DNA from 2 places in the Paenibacillus glufosinatiresistens genome. Region 2 is predicted to be linked to the other one. Evidence: riboswitches for the same ligand, from Rfam matches in the RefSeq annotation. Region 2 holds a riboswitch; the other holds the start of a gene.
The links. A riboswitch is a leader RNA that binds a small molecule or an ion and turns the genes downstream of it on or off. The one in region 2 is predicted to bind cyclic di-GMP.
Positions count from the first base shown of each region.

Region 1 (7,705 bases), on a different contig from region 2:
CGCTCCGCGGATTGCGGAGCAGGCTCTTGGGCGTCATGATAACGAGCGGCCGGGCTTCCGGCTTGCCGCAGAGCGACGCCTGGCGGCGCAGCAGGTGGAAGTATTGGGAGGCGCTCGTCAGGTTGGCGACCGTCCAGTTCTCTTCCGCCGAGAGCTGCAAATACCGCTCCAGCCGTCCGCTGGAGTGCTCCGGTCCCTGGCCCTCGTATCCGTGAGGAAGCAGGATGACAAGATTGCTGCGCTGGGTCCATTTGGCCCGGCCTGCCGAGATGAACTGGTCGAAGATCACCTGCGCGGCATTCGCGAAGTCTCCGTACTGCGCTTCCCAGATGACGAAGGTCTCCGGCGCGAAGACATTGTACCCGTACTCATAGCCGAGAACGGATGCCTCCGACAGCGGGCTGTTGTAGACGCCGAAAGAGGCGGCGGCATCCTTCAGCTGATGCAGCGGCGAGAAGAGCGCGCCCGTCTCGCTGTCATGAAGCACCAGATGCCGCTGCGCAAAGGTGCCGCGCTGGGCGTCCTGCCCGCTGATGCGGATCGGCGTGCCGTCCTGGAGAATCGTGGCGAAGGCCAGTGCTTCGGCCAGCGCCCACTCGACCTTCTCGCCGTCGTTCAGCAGATCCTTGCGGCGCTGCAGAATGCGGGCGAGCTTCGGATAGACCTTGAAGCCGGGCGGCACATCCAGCAGCGTGCGGTTGATCTCCTGCAGCCGCGTCAGCGGCACCGCCGTAACCGGGTAAGCTCCCTGCGGATCGGGAAGCGTGACGGACGGCTTGGTCTCGCCGTTCTTGTGCTTGCCTTCCTTCATCCGGTCGAAGGCTTCCTGAAGCACGCGCTCGTTCTCGGAGCAGAAGCGCTCTGCGTCCTCGCGGGTAATGATCTGCTCGCGTTCCAGCCGCTGGGCATACAGACGGTAGACCGTCGGGTGGCTCTTGACCCGGCCGTAGACCAGCGGCTGGGTCGTCTCGGGATCGTCCATTTCATTATGGCCGTGACGGCGGTAGCCGACAAGGTCGATCAGGAAATCCTTCTTGAATTTGTGGCGGTAGGCGCTGGCCAGCCGGACGGCGGCGATGCAGGCTTCCGGGTCGTCGGCATTGACATGGACGACCGGAATTTCGTAGCCCTTCGCCAGATCGCTTGCGTAGTGGGTGGAGCGGGAATCCTCGCTCTCCGTCGTGAAGCCGATCCGGTTATTGACGATAATATGAATCGTCCCGCCGTTCTGATAACCCTGAAGCTTGCTGATGTTGAGCGTCTCGGCGACAATGCCCTCGCCCGGGAAGGCGGCGTCGCCGTGCATGAGCACGGCCATCGACTTGTTCGTATCCTGCACAGGCAGTCCCGGAGTCCGGCGGTCTTCCTGGGCCGCCCGGGCGAAGCCTTCCACGACCGGGTTGACGAATTCCAGATGGCTCGGGTTATTGGCCAGCGTCAGGCGCGTACGCACCGTCTCGCCTTCGCGGACGGCGCGGTCGGCGCCGAGGTGGTATTTGACATCTCCGGTCCAGCCGTAATTGATGCCCATGGAGCCCTCCGACGGGAACAGCTCTTTGTTCGGCGAGTGGTGGAACTCGGAGAAAATGATTTCGTAAGGCTTGCCCAGAATATGAGCCAGCACATTCAGCCGTCCCCGGTGGGCCATGCCCATCAGAATGTGCTCGGCGCCGTCGTGCGCGGCGGCCCGGACAATCTCGTCCAGCATTGGAACCAGAACGTCGTTGCCCTCCAGGCTGAACCGCTTCTGGCCGACGAAGGTCTTGTGCAGGAAAGTCTCGAACTGCTCGACCTCGATCAGCCGCTTCAGCAGCTCCTTGCGTTCGCCGGCGGTCAGAGGCGCCGGCGAGCTCGGCGACTCGGCCTGGCTGTTCAGCCAGCGGAGCTCCTGTTCGTCGTGAACATGGCCGAACTCATAGGCAATGGTCTTCGTATAGGCCTGCCGCATCCGGTGGTAGGCATCCCAGGCGGTTTTGACGTCGGACGGGGCGTTCTCCCAGATCAGGGAAGCCGGCAGCGCGAGCAGATCCTCGCGGGTAAGGTCATAGGAAGAAGGCTCGATCGCTTTGGCCAGAGAATGGCGCGTCTCACGCTCCAGCGGATCAATATCGGCGGCCAGATGGCCGTAAATGCGGATGTTGGCAATCAGCTTCGCGGCCCGGACCGCTTTGAGCAGCCAGGCGGTGTCTCCGGCAACCATCTGTTCGGGCGCTCCGGCGGCTTGCGGGCCAAGAGGAGGCGGGCCGGAGACAGTGAACAACTCGCGGTAGCGGGGCTCAACGGTCTCGGGGTCCTGAAGATACTGTTCGTATTTCTCCTGAATATACCCCAGATTGGGTCCATGATAATTGCTCCAGATCGAATCGCGGTAGGGCTCTTGGGCTGCCATGAATACATCCTCCTTAACGGATGACTCCAGCTTCCGCCGGAGCTGTGGTTGCGTTTACATTGGTACAGACGAAGCATCGCTGGCCTTCGGTTAAGGCGGCGGCTGACGGGGTCGAGACCGCCGGGCCGGCCGGAGGCATACTGCCTCTCTGAAACGAAGGTTCTTGCCACATCCTATAATGCAACTTTCCCCCAGTACAATCAATTCTAACTTTCGGCCAATCCGTTCGCAAAACGGCATAGTTCTGCCTTATAGGCCATAATGCTTAGGAAATGAGCGGGAATGACAGGCGGAGACCTGAACCGAAATGCGACTACTTTCCCACTTTTTTTGAAGGAAGGGGTTTCAAACACTTGAGTTCAGGTTATTTTTTGTTTATAGTACCTATATACTACTTGCTAAGAATCTACATAACTGGGTTTTTGGTCGGTATGAAGTTTTTTCTCTCCGCGCAATCTTAACCTCCAAAATACGACACACATTCAGGCCATTATCTTGTACAATGTTAGTGATAGACAGTTTTCGAGATCTAAGCAGATCCTTGAACTTAAAGGGTCCAGTAAAGGGTAAACTTGCCGAAAGGCAGGGACACAAAGTCGCGGGTCTAAGGCGAACCATGCTACGACAGCCGGACTGCCTGGGGACATGAAATCTTAGGAGGAGATTTTTTGGACAAGTCCAACCAGGGGAACGTAGTGGAAACTCAGGCGGCAGATCTCGACATGGAATGGGTACACCTGCTTCTGAAAGCCAAGAAACAGGGCATTCGCGCCGAGGAAATTCGTCGTTTTTTCAATGATAGAACATTGAAGGCCATGTAGAATGCGTAATTCTGCATCTGGCAGCAGCAGAGCCTGGCGGCGCGGCGCCGGGCTTTTTTTATTTCATCTGTGAACCATTACCCGGATGACCGGGTCAGCGAAACGTGGCAATCGCTGTCAGGGAGGGAGAAGAGACGTGACTATCGTATTGTTCGTGCTGGCCGGACTGGCCGAAATCGGCGGGGGCTACCTGGTGTGGCTGTGGCTGCGGGAAGGCAGACCGCTCTGGATGGGGGCGGCCGGGGGCTTGATTCTTGTCCTGTACGGAGTAATTCCGACGCTCCAGTCGTTCCCTTCCTTCGGACGGGTCTATGCCGCCTACGGCGGGGTCTTCATTGTGCTGGCCGTGCTGTGGGGCTGGCTCGTTGACCGCAAAACCCCCGATTTCTACGACGGGGTCGGGGCAGCCATCTGCCTCATCGGAGTATCGGTCATGCTGTGGGCGCCCCGGGGCTGACCGGGGCGAACGAATAATGCCGCCCTGCTGTTCTCAATTAAGAACAGCAGGGCGGCATTATTCGGCTCCGATGGCTGATCGGCATCCCGGCCGGGCCCGGCCTCTGAACGCGGCTACTCGTCTTTTTGTTCCAGCCGCCATTTCTGATAATCCAGGAATTCCTTGAACTCCCGCTTGCTGACCCCCGATGACATCGCTTCCTGAATCAGGCGGAACCAGTCGGCGTCGAGCGGCTCCTCTTCCGAATCGGATAAGTTTCCATAGAGAAGGCTTTGGACGGAGACATCCAGGGCCTCGGCGATTTTTTCGATAAATTGAATCGAGGGGTTGGATTGAATATTGCGTTCTACATTGCTGAGGTACGATTTGGCGACATCAGCTTTGCCGGCAAGCTCGGAAAGGGAAAGCCCCTTCTCCAGACGAAGCTGCTGAATGTTCTGTCCGATGTTGTCTGGCACGGCGGATTCAGCCCCTCCTTGTTAGTGAGTGGATTAAGAGTGAGGGCATACGCTCTTTAATCCTATCCAGTATAACAAATTTGCATCTGTCCTCAAAGCCAAAATTAGCGAGGAACAGGCGCCAGGGGCCGAGCCTCGCCGGTCAGGGAAGACGCTGGCCGCGGGAGCTGACATAGAGGTCATACCACTCCCGGCGGGTCAGAACAATCTCTTCAGCGCCCCGGCAGGCCTCGATTCGGCGGGGGCTGACCGTTCCGATGACAGCCTGAATGCCGGCCGGGTGCGTCATCAGCCATGCGAGGACAATGGCTTCCCGGGTCGTTCCCTTCTCTTCGGCCAGCCGGGCGACCATGGCCGCCGTGTCGGCGACATGCGGCGGCTCGCCTTCCAGCGAACGTCCGCTGAACCGCCCTTGGGCAAGCGGTCCCCATGCTTGGAGCTGAATGCCGTTCGCGCGGCAGTATTCAATCGTCCCCTCCGGCATTCCATGTTCCGTCCAGGCGGGGCGGTTGACGCTGACTACGGCGTCCAGCCAGTCAAGCTTGCCGAGACTGAGGTGCAGCTGATTGACGATGAAGGGCTCGTCCGTCCCTGTGCGGAGCAGCCCGATCTGGGCGGCGCTCATATTGGATACGCCGAAATGGCGGACCCTGCCCGAAGCCTTCAGCTCCCGCAGCGCCTCGCCGACCTCTTCAGGGTCCATCAGCGGGTCCGGCCGGTGAAGCAGGAGAATATCGAGATACTCGGTGCCCAGGCGCGACAGGATGCCGTCTACGCTGGAGAGAATATGGGATCTGGATAGATCGAAGGTATTGGACAGATCGCCCGGCTCCATCAGCCGGATGCCGCATTTGGATTGCAGAATCAGCCGTTCGCGCAGCTCCGGCCGCTCCCGCAGGACCGTGCCCAGAATGGATTCCGCTTTGCCGCGGGTATAGATATCCGCACTGTCGATCATGTTGACGCCGATGGACAGCGCGGCCTCGACCGCTTCGTGCCCCTGCTTGATCTGCTCGGCTGTTGCCGGTTCCCGGTCCCACTCTCCGCCGAGCCCCATCGTCCCAAGCACGATGGGGCTTACGGCGATTCCAAGCCGGTTGTTCCAGTTCAAAGGCAATGTTGACATAGACAGCTCCCCCTTATCGTTCCGACCCTGTTATTTCGACAAAAAACCTACCCGACGGGCCCTTGGCCCTGCGGATAGGTTCCGTTCGTGTGCTGCGCCGGCTCCAAGCGGCCGGGCCGCCTAGAATCCGGTATGGTAATTGCGGTCGCTCGACGACCGCTGCTTGGTGCTCTCCTTGTCCTTCTCCTCCTGCTGCTCGAGCGTCAGATCCTCTACCGGAAGCGGATCGACGTTCTGTTCGCTCTCGAACCGGTCGAACAGGCTCTCGCTCTCGGTCGGGTACTGCTCGGGGTGATCCCGGAGGTGTCCGGTCCGGCGGGGCTTCGGTTCCGTCATGTCAAGTCCTCGCTTTCCATTTGGGAAGATGACCCTTAATACCCCGGGCAGGAGGAAATGAAACACCGGCTGTACGCTAGAGTTCAGGGCCGAGCGGCTGTCCGATCTCGTTCAGGCGTCCTTCCCGGGCGTCCTGATGCAGCCGTCTGAGCCACTCCAGTTCGGTCTTCATATGTTCATAGCGGCCGTACATCAGGTGCAGCGCCGAACGGGGGACCGTCCGGACATGCTCTTCATAGACCTGATAGGCAAGGTTGACCTCATGCTCGGTCTCGCGGATTCGCTCCTCGAGCAGCGAAGCGATCTTCTCGGGAGCGATGTGCCGGGAGAATACGATGGCCGGATACATGGGATGCAGAACCAGCTCCTGCCGGCGAAGCTGCTGGGTGAGGAGCTGCTCGAACAGCGCCCTGCCCGTCTCCGTGATCGAATAGACGGTCTTGTCCGGCCGGTCGCTGCTGCGGATCGTCTCCAGCGCCTCGATGTAGCCGTCCTTGGCCAGATTGTCGACGGCGTAATACAGCGAGCCCATCTGCAGCTTCATAATCCGGTCCATCGAACGGTCTCTCATGACCATGACGATCTCGTAAGGATGCATGTTCTTCTCCAGGAGCAGACCGAGAATCGCCAGCTTCATCGACATGGCGGATCAGCCCCTGGACCGAGAAGGCTCGGTTTTGGCGGGAATCTTGAGCCGGTCGCCGGGCATGAGCAGCACGAAGACGAGTGCAGCTACAGCCGGAATGAGCGCCCACATGAAGGTATGGGCGATGGAAGTGGAGAGCGACGACGTGATCTTCTCCAGCACCGCTGCCGGAATCTTGGCCCGGGCTTCGGGCGTCAGGGCCGAGCGCGTATCGCCGAAGGAAGACGTATCGGCGCCGCCGAAGGCGTCCTTAAGCTGGCTGCTGAAGCTGTTGCGCTGGATAATGCCGAAGATGGTAATGCCGAGCGTCATGCCGAGCGACCGCGTGAAGGTGCTGGTCGAAGTGGCCGATCCCCGCTGCCGGATGTCGAAATGATGGACTGCCGACATGTTCAGAACGGAGAAGGAGAAGCCGACGCCGAAGCCCAGCAGAGCCATGAAGACGTTGACCAGCAGCCGCGAAATATCCGGGTCGAGCTGCGTCAGGGTAGCGACGCCCGCCACGAAGCAGACGGCGGAGATCAGCATGATGTTGCGGAAGCTGGTGCGGGACGTCAGAATCCCGCCGGTCTGCGAACCGATAACGGAACCGATCATCATCGGCATCAGGATCAGGCCGGAGTTGGTCGCCGAGCCGCCGAATACGCCCTGAACGAAGATCGGAATGTAGACGGTGGCTACGATGAAGGTCGCTCCATAGAAGAGAGCGGCGATGGCGCTCGTGGCGAACAGCCGGTTGCGGAACATGTCGAACGAGATGACCGGTTCGGCCGCCTTGCGCTCAATCAGCAGGAAGGCGATCAGCAGAATGGCGAAGCCGGCGAACAGACTGAGAATTTCCGGAGAACTCCAGGCGTACTCATGGTGTCCGACCGTCTGGCCGCCGAGCTCCAGCCCGAACATCAGGCAGATGACCGCGCCGACCAGCGTGAACGCGCCGCCCCAGTCGATCCGCTGCTTGGAATGGATAACCGACTCCTTGTAGGCGGCCACAATCAGGAAAAAGGCCACGACTCCCAGCGGCAGGTTGATGTAGAACACCCATTCCCAGCCCATATAATCGGTAATGTAGGCGCCCAGCAGCGGGCCGAGCACGCTGGAGATGCCGAAGACGGCGCCGAAGAGGCCCGTCATCTTGCCGCGTTTTTCCGGAGGGAAGATGTCAAAAATAATGGTGAACGCAATCGGCATCAGCGCGCCGCCGCCCACCCCCTGGATGGCCCGGTAGATGATAAGCTGCGTGAGAGTAGTAGAGGTCCCGCACAGCGCCGATCCGACCAGAAAGACGATCAGTCCGAACAGGAAGAACCGTTTGCGGCCGTACATGTCGGACAGCTTGCCGAAGATCGGGGTTCCTGCCATCACCATAACCATATAGGCCGAGGTGACCCAGACGAGCTTATCCACGCCGCCGAGATCGGCGACAATCGTCCCCATGGCTGCGGCCACGATTGTATTGTCCATGGCGGACA
Region 1 covers NZ_JAVFHT010000004.1:58,770-66,474, forward strand. Annotated here, with positions in the region: gene RBI05_RS06815 (2-oxoglutarate dehydrogenase E1 component) at 1-2,389, opposite strand, end outside; cyclic di-GMP riboswitch class I at 2,945-3,030, shown strand; gene RBI05_RS06820 (anti-repressor SinI family protein) at 3,058-3,210, shown strand; gene RBI05_RS06825 (YnfA family protein) at 3,347-3,667, shown strand; gene RBI05_RS06830 (helix-turn-helix domain-containing protein) at 3,781-4,125, opposite strand; gene RBI05_RS06835 (aldo/keto reductase) at 4,268-5,251, opposite strand; gene RBI05_RS06840 (hypothetical protein) at 5,372-5,587, opposite strand; gene RBI05_RS06845 (PadR family transcriptional regulator) at 5,664-6,230, opposite strand; gene RBI05_RS06850 (MDR family MFS transporter) at 6,237-7,705, opposite strand, start outside.
Region 1: another riboswitch for cyclic di-GMP. It lies ahead of RBI05_RS06820 (anti-repressor SinI family protein); the one in region 2 lies ahead of RBI05_RS12210 (polysaccharide lyase family protein).

Region 2 (7,705 bases):
AGCATGTCGGAGTCAAAGTAAAGCTTGGCGCCTTCCTTTTCTCTGGAAAAGTATCGGATTCGATCCATAATAAAGGCTTCAACATGGTTCATGGACAGGCAAATAAAACCCGGTACAGCATTCTCTCTTTTGGTGACCAGAAGCTTGCCCACTTCATGAAATTGCCCTTTTGATACGGAACGGGTTCTTAACTCCTCTGCATGAAGCCTTACTTTGGTCTCCGAGAAGAATCCGATCCTCCTCAAACAATACTGGATGCGATCCTCTCTTCGCATATGTACTTTCTCTAAATTTAATCTGGAAGCGGACTTTACTTCACAGATCAATCCGATGTTGGTATTCGGGCTAAAATGTCCGAAGAGATATTCATCACGGTGGCCATTGCCTACCTCTTCCGCCACAAACTTGGGACGGATCGCAACGAGATCTGCGTCCGCGTTCTGATGTCCGTCCTGCAATCCCTGCCGGTGCAGCACAAAATTGGTTAAGGGAAAGAACCCATTAAACCGCAAATACCAATAGACCAATTCTTCAGCAAAATTCTTCATGATTATCCTTTCTTCTAAACGGTTTAGCTGTCACCTCTATGTATCGGTTGGATGACTGTCCGATAAAAGCGAGCGGCAGACCGGTTCAATTCGCTCCCGGTACTGCCGCTCGAACTTGTTTATAGACTACTGCGCCGCTCTCAAAGTCTGCTCCTGGCCGTTAACGCTGAACCGGTTGAAGGTTACTTTGCCTTCCAATGAGACGATCCGCAGCGAGTGGGGAGCATCGGTCAGGTTTTTGACTTCGTAGACGACTTTGCTGTAGCCTTCGAGGTTCGCTGAGGTCAGGTCGATGATGCCCTTCGCGACGTTGTCGATATAGACCTGCGCCGTGCCCATATTGCTCTGGACATTGGACAGCCAGCGCACGCCGGTGCCGGTGAAGCTGAAGGAAGCGATCTCGCCGGAGCTCTCGGTCTCATTCCAGCTTCCGTTCTCATTGGTTGCAATGCCGGCCGAGTAAAAGATCCCTTCGTCACTGAACGCATAATCGCGCCAGCCGGTCTCGGTGGAGGGCAGTCCCTGCTTCGGCGTCAGCTCGATAAAATCGAGGTTGACTCCGCCGGTGTTGCCGCTGTCATGACGCAGCATCACGGTATTGGGCCCGTCGGTCAGCGTCACTTCGGTGGCAATGCTCTTGTAAGCGCCCGCGCCCGACGACTTGCCGGTCGAGGCAAAGGTCAGCTTGCGGATCAGCTTGTCGTTGACGTACAGGTTCAGCGTAGCGTCCGCCGCGGTGGCGTACCCGATGCGAACCGAATAATCGCCCGCACCCGGCATGATGTTGATAATGCTGACGCTTGCTCCGCTGCCGTGCATATCCCGGACATAGCCTTGGGAAGAAGCCGCGGCGTCGGCTGCCGTCTTGGCGATGCCGCCGAGCTTGCCCTTCTCGGCCTCATAGAGCGGTCCGCCCGGCGTTACCGGCATATCCGGCACGGCCAGCGTGGCCGGGCTGCTCGCCGCCGAGCTGTTGCCGGAATCGTCAAACGCCCGGACGGTGTAGGCATAGGTATGGTCATAGGCGACCGAGGTATCCGTATAGCGTGTCACGGCAGCGGGAAGGACGGCCAGCTCGGCCCCGTCGCGGTACAGCACGTAGCCGGTTGTTTTGCGGTTGTCGGCCGCCTCGCCCCACTGGATGACTGCGGTATTCCAGGTCGCCATGGCGGCGCCGGCAATGACCGGCTGTGCCGGAGCCTGCGTCTCCTTCGGCGTCAGGTACAGCTGCACCGCTTCGCCTGCGGCCACATTCAGATCTACATCCATATACGGCGATGCCGTGCGTTCATAGGAAGAGTAAGCTGCCCCCAGCGTTTTGCCGTCCCGGTACTGCTCTACCCGGTAGGCGGCGTTATCCGGGAGCATAATCCGGACCGCAACCCGCCGTGCCGGGGTCCCGGCCGGCTCGAAATTGACGATGCTGACAATCCGCTTGTCCGCCGAAGCGCCGATGTTTGAAGCGCCCAGGGCCCGGGTGTCTACAGCGCGGACATAGATTTTGCGCCCGGCTGATTCATCGCCGCTCAGGAAGGAGTAGGCCAGGGGCGATCCGTGCGTCGCATAGGCAGCCGCCAGCCTGCGGAAGGTTCGCAGCCGCGTCTCCCCGCCCTCAGCCGCATTCGCCGACCAGGCCGCCGTATCCGCAGCGCGGTGGGTGCTCCAGTTGGCAGGCTGGGCAAAGAGCGCATAGTTCGGATTGGCCGTATCGAAGGCGGTGTGCTGCATCATATGGTCGGCATAGCCGATGTCGGCGCGCAGCTCCCGGTCGAATGCCGCGGCGTATTTGTAAGCGGTAGCGCCGAACTTGCTGTTGTCGGCATGCAGATCGTTGGCGCCCGTCTCCGTCATCATCATTTCCTTGGGCAGACCTTCCTCGGTGCCCCCGTTGTAGGACAACAGGTTCTCGTTCAGGGAGCCGCCCCGGCCCTGCGTAAGGCCGGACAGCCCGTAGCTGTGGCCGTTCGTCAGATCGGACAGGGCTTCAATCGGTCTCCGCTGGGCGGGATCGCGCTCCCAGCCGTAGGGAGTGCCTTTGGAGGGCCAGTAGGCCCAGCCGGGGGCAACGATTTTTAACTGGGGATAAGCGGCCTTCTGGGATTGGAGGAATTGCGCCAGTTCCACCAGGGATGCTTGGTTGTGATTGAATACGCCCGGCTCGTTATCCAGCTCCAGGTAAGCGAAAGACGAACCGTAGGAGGCCATGAACTGGCGGATATACGTCTTGATCTCCTCGGACACATGTCCGGCAAGCATCTCGGTGCTGCCCATATAGTTGGAGCCGATCATGCCCACCACCGGCTGGAGATTCAGGTCCTTTAGCGTCTGCAAATACGCTCCGAGGCCGTCCTGCCACTGGTTGCGCGTATCGGACCAGGCAGGGACCCGCATCATATTGCCGCTGTAGGCGGAACCGAGCCATTCGGTCAGATCCGGCAGCAGCCGGGTCACGTTGTCGTTCATAGCAAACCCGTTCGTAATCGCGGTTCCGAGGTGGACATACCGGCCATGAATCGGCTCGGCGGCCGGGGCCTCCAGAGCGGTCAGCGACAGCTCGTCCCACTCGTACCAGAGATAGGCGTCACCGGATGTGCCGGCATAGGAGCCGGCATAGACCTCCAGCTTGAGCTCGTTGCTCCCGCTCTTCAGCAGCTCCACCGGAATATACAGCCGGTATTCATCGCGGTAAGGATTGGCGCCGCCGCTGCCCGAGGTCCCGGCAATCTGCAGCATGCCCGCCAATCTTCCGTTGGAGTACACGGCCATCTGGGGAACCGACATATAGGCATTCAGAATGTGCACATCCAGCTCCGCGCCATACGCCGGCAGCGCATCCAGCTTGTAGCCGATGGAGAGCGTCTTGTTGACGCTGGCCTTCATTCCTTTGGGAAAAGCTTTCCAGTCCGGCGCAGCCGGGTCGGAGGCATAGGTGGAGTAGACCGCCGTCATCGGCTTGAAGTCGGCAAATTCGGCGGAGCTTCCGTCATGCTTGCCGATCTCCCAGAGCTTGCCCTGCGGAGCAGCGGCGGCAAGAGCGGCGGCACCAGCCTGCGGAGCATACACTGCTTGCGTGACGGCAGCCTTAAGCGCCGGAGAAGCCGATGGCGTGATTGTGATGCCGGCGGCGGTTGAAGCGCTTGCGGGCTGCTGCTCGGCATATACAGGTCCCATGGAGAGGGCCGGTCCGCCGAGAATCAGGGCGAGCGCCGCGAGGGCGGAACCTGCTCTGGACAGCAGCTTGCTGCGCGGCCGGCTGCGCCGGGCGGGGACAGGAGTTGAAGCTTCTTGGCGGTCATTGCAGATATTGCGGGTGTTGCCATCAGGTCTGTTCCATGAAGTCATGGTATTTCTCCTCCGTTAAAATAGTTCCCTGATCGCCGCCGCTGCCTTGGGATAGGTCAGCGGCGCCCGAATGGGCGGAGGAGGAATTACTTTTATCAAACGGCGGGTCTAAATCGGCGGCATACGTTCAAAAAGCTCTTCCCCCAAGTGAGTCTGCTTGATTGGAACCGATTTGATTTCAGGCAGAAATCACTCTTTTTCCGGCAGCGCGGCTGCCACCTTCGTCCTGCGTCCCTTCAAGCGGAGCTTAGCAGAGCGAAGAAGGCCCTATGGCTTTGCGTCCCTGCCTTTCGGCAGGTTTGCCTTTGTCACAATATAGGGTGAAGCAAATAAAGGACGACGGACGGCATCTTGCGAGGAATCGCTGCGGCGGCTTGCCGCGTACCGGAAGAACGGCAGGAAAAAGGGTTCGGACAGGGGAGAATTTCAATGCGAATCGGGCACGTTCAGCAAGCTATCCAGCAAGCGTTTCTACTCTTGTATATCGGTCTTCCGGGAGTTTCGATTTAGACTCGGACAGCCCCTATCTTTCGCATTTCTGAAAGGATTGTGACGATTCATATAGGCAGTTGTCAGCCGCCTTCGGTACGCTTGGGCCATAAGACTCACAGCCTGCCGGCAAAAAAGCCGAGTCACCGTCCGCGGGAAGTTCACGCAGGCGATGCTCGGCTTACAGGGTTAAGGCGCTCTCCGCATCCTTTAATCAGCGTTTAACCTGATTAGGACTGGTGTTCGTTACGACAGGCAGCATCTTTTCACTCTTCTCCATGAGAGCCTGACATTGGCCGCAGACCGGCTGAATCGAAAAAACGAAATTGTCTCTCATCCATCCGTTGCACTCTTCATTGGTGCAGGACCATATGGCCGTCATCTCTTCTGGAAGATCCGCCATCAATCTTTTCCGTGAATAGTACATGCAGCATCCTTCTTTCTCTGGTGGAATCAGGAGCGAAAAAAAAGCCCCAATGCTAGGATTGGGGCTCTCGGTCAGCTATTTACAGTTTAACAACATTCTCGGCCTGCGGGCCGCGGTTGCCTTGAACCACGTTGAATTCAACGCGCTGTCCTTCGTCCAGCGATTTGAATCCGTCACCAACGATAGCGCTGAAATGTACGAATACGTCATTTCCGCCTTCTACCTCGATAAAGCCAAAGCCCTTGTCTGCGTTAAACCACTTTACTGTTCCTGTTTCCATTATTCATTACCTCCACGATATTATTTACATGATCTTAAAATTCCTAAAAAAAATCACATATTGTACAAGGTTATAAAATCAAAATCATAACCCTCTACAATATGTGAGTTCAGGTCGAAATTTCAATAAACTAACTATAACACATCTGGGGAGCATTGACAACTCCCCTTTTATTTTTATTTACAGAGTCGTCAGATACCGCTCATTCGCCCCTATAAGCCTGTTGCAAGGCCGCCAGGTCGAATTTCTTCATGTTCATAAAAGCCTTCGTTACACGCGCCGCTTGCTCCGGCGTCCCCTTCTCCAGCAGCTCGCCTATATCGGCCGGAACAATCTGCCACGATACGCCGAACTGGTCGGTCAGCCAGCCGCACTGTTCGGCTTCGGGAACCGCAGACAGCCTCTCCCAATAATGATCGATCTCTTCTTGCGTATGGCATTTCACCATAAAAGAGACGCCTCCATCGAACTGGAACCGATGATCATGCGCGCTGTCCATGGCGGTGAACCACAGATTCTCCAGCCTGAAGTCGGAGAACAGGATCGTCCCCGCCCGATCGGGTCCCGAGCCTTCCGGATAGCGGACAAGCATTCCCTGCCGCGAATTGCCGAATACCGAAACATAGAGAGACATGGCCTCTTCCGCCCTGCCGCATACCTCTCCTACAAACGTTAGAGCAGGCAAAATAGCCGGCCGCTCCTCGCCTTCCGGATTCGTCAGAATCAGCTGCCAGGACAAGCCGTACTTGTCCTGAATCCAGCCGTACCGCTCGCTGAACGGATACTTGCCCAGCGGCATGAGGGCTTGTCCGCCCTCGGATAACCGGTCCCAGACCTCATCCAGCTTCCGGGCGGCGTTCTTGTCGCGCGAAGGATCAAAGTTCACGAAGAAGGACACCGACGGGTTGAACCGGAAATGAGGTCCCCCGCTGATGGCCATGAACTCCTGTCCCCAGATTTCAAAGGAGACTTGATCGCAGTCGCCCGAAGGCGTGCCCGAAAGGGTTGTCACCTTCGTGACTCTGGATTCCGGGAATACCGAAGCGTAGAATTGAGCGGCCTCCACCGCTTCTCTGTCATACCACAAGTGCGGCACGATCTTTGGATTCACGTTGGCCAAGGATCATTCCTCCCCGGGAACATTCACTTGAAACGTAACGCCGAACCTGTCCTTCACAATTCCGTACAAGGGGCTCCAATCCGTCTTCTGAAGGGGCATGACAACCTGACCGCCGTCCGCCAGCGCATTGAAGATCTCCCACGCCTCCGCTTCTTCCGAGGGATGAATGGCAATCTGAACCGTATCCCCCTCCGCCTGGTGCGCCGTCCCCGGAAAAGTATCCGAGAACATAAGGTCCGTATCCCCGACCTTCAGCTGCGCATGCATCACAAGGTTCTTCATTTCATCGGTTAGCGGATGACTCGGATTCTCCGGCATATCCCCGAACGTCATGATCCCCACTACATTCCCGCGCAGCGCTTTCGCATAGAAATCCAACGCCTCTCGGGTATTTCCGTTAAAAACAAAATACGGGTTCAAACGGATTGACATCATTCTTCATCCCCTTCGCAGTACAAATGGGCTTTCAGCTTCATTATACACAAAGATTGGAGGAAATATATGTTTTTTTGCGAACGTATGAGCTCTTTTTTGACTTTTTTTATTGCCTTTATTATCTGGATAACTTATCAGCTGAATCTTTGTATTATAAGCCGTATTAAATTCCAAGTGATTCTACTATCCACAAAAATTTTAAAGGGTTTTGATTTTTTATCATAAGGATTTATCGCTATGACTCCTCACTTTTTTCCTGAAAAATCCTTATCTACAACTTTTAGATACGAAGTAGCAGTGCTTCTAGAGGTAGAACATCGTATTAAAAAGAAAATAAGAAGTAACATTTCTGAACTGTGCCTTTGTTCTTAAATATATTACTAATTACAATAGAGTACGATAACATAAAAAAGACACCCCTAAAGGTGTCTTTCACTGATACTCCATATGGAGCCGAGGCAGGATTATTTAAGGCCACAACTTTCCGGCTACAGTTGAATAAATTCCGTAATTACTAAGGACGTTTTTTGCTATCTTTATCATTATCTTTGCTTCCGTAAGTCACCCCTTCTTTTAAAATTCTAGGTGGGGGTGATGATGGTGGTTTTTGTTCTTGATTTTGCGGATCATTATTGCTCATAGACACTACCTCCAACAGTCTGTTTTGGAATACTTACGACTTCAATCTTTTGGACATCTTCTTTAACAATTAAAAGGGCACTTATAACCAGTGTAAAATTTTCAGATTTCCTTTTATCTTTCTACCTTTTCCCGCATTTCCATCCTCCGTCCCTCTCTCCTTGCTTTATTCCATCAGCTGCTCAAACTACAACATCTTTCCAGTCCAACTTCAGCCGCCGTCAAGTAACTATGATGTATCCTCAGTTCAGCAACATGTAAAAACATAGAATTCTCATGCCAAGCCGAAAACATTCCAACGACATTCCACAACACTCTATAACCGAACATGATGTATAAAATTTAAATTTTTAGTGGAAGAGACCCTGCATAGTCCTGTCGTTGCTTAGGAGCGAGTAATTTCCTGACAACGAAATACTTTTCGT
Region 2 covers NZ_JAVFHT010000010.1:58,940-66,644, forward strand. Annotated here, with positions in the region: gene RBI05_RS12205 (hypothetical protein) at 1-548, opposite strand, end outside; gene RBI05_RS12210 (polysaccharide lyase family protein) at 675-3,890, opposite strand; cyclic di-GMP riboswitch class I at 4,090-4,204, opposite strand; gene RBI05_RS12215 (cold-shock protein) at 4,594-4,806, opposite strand; gene RBI05_RS12220 (cold-shock protein) at 4,886-5,086, opposite strand; gene RBI05_RS12225 (VOC family protein) at 5,289-6,206, opposite strand; gene RBI05_RS12230 (VOC family protein) at 6,210-6,638, opposite strand; gene RBI05_RS12235 (hypothetical protein) at 7,156-7,281, opposite strand.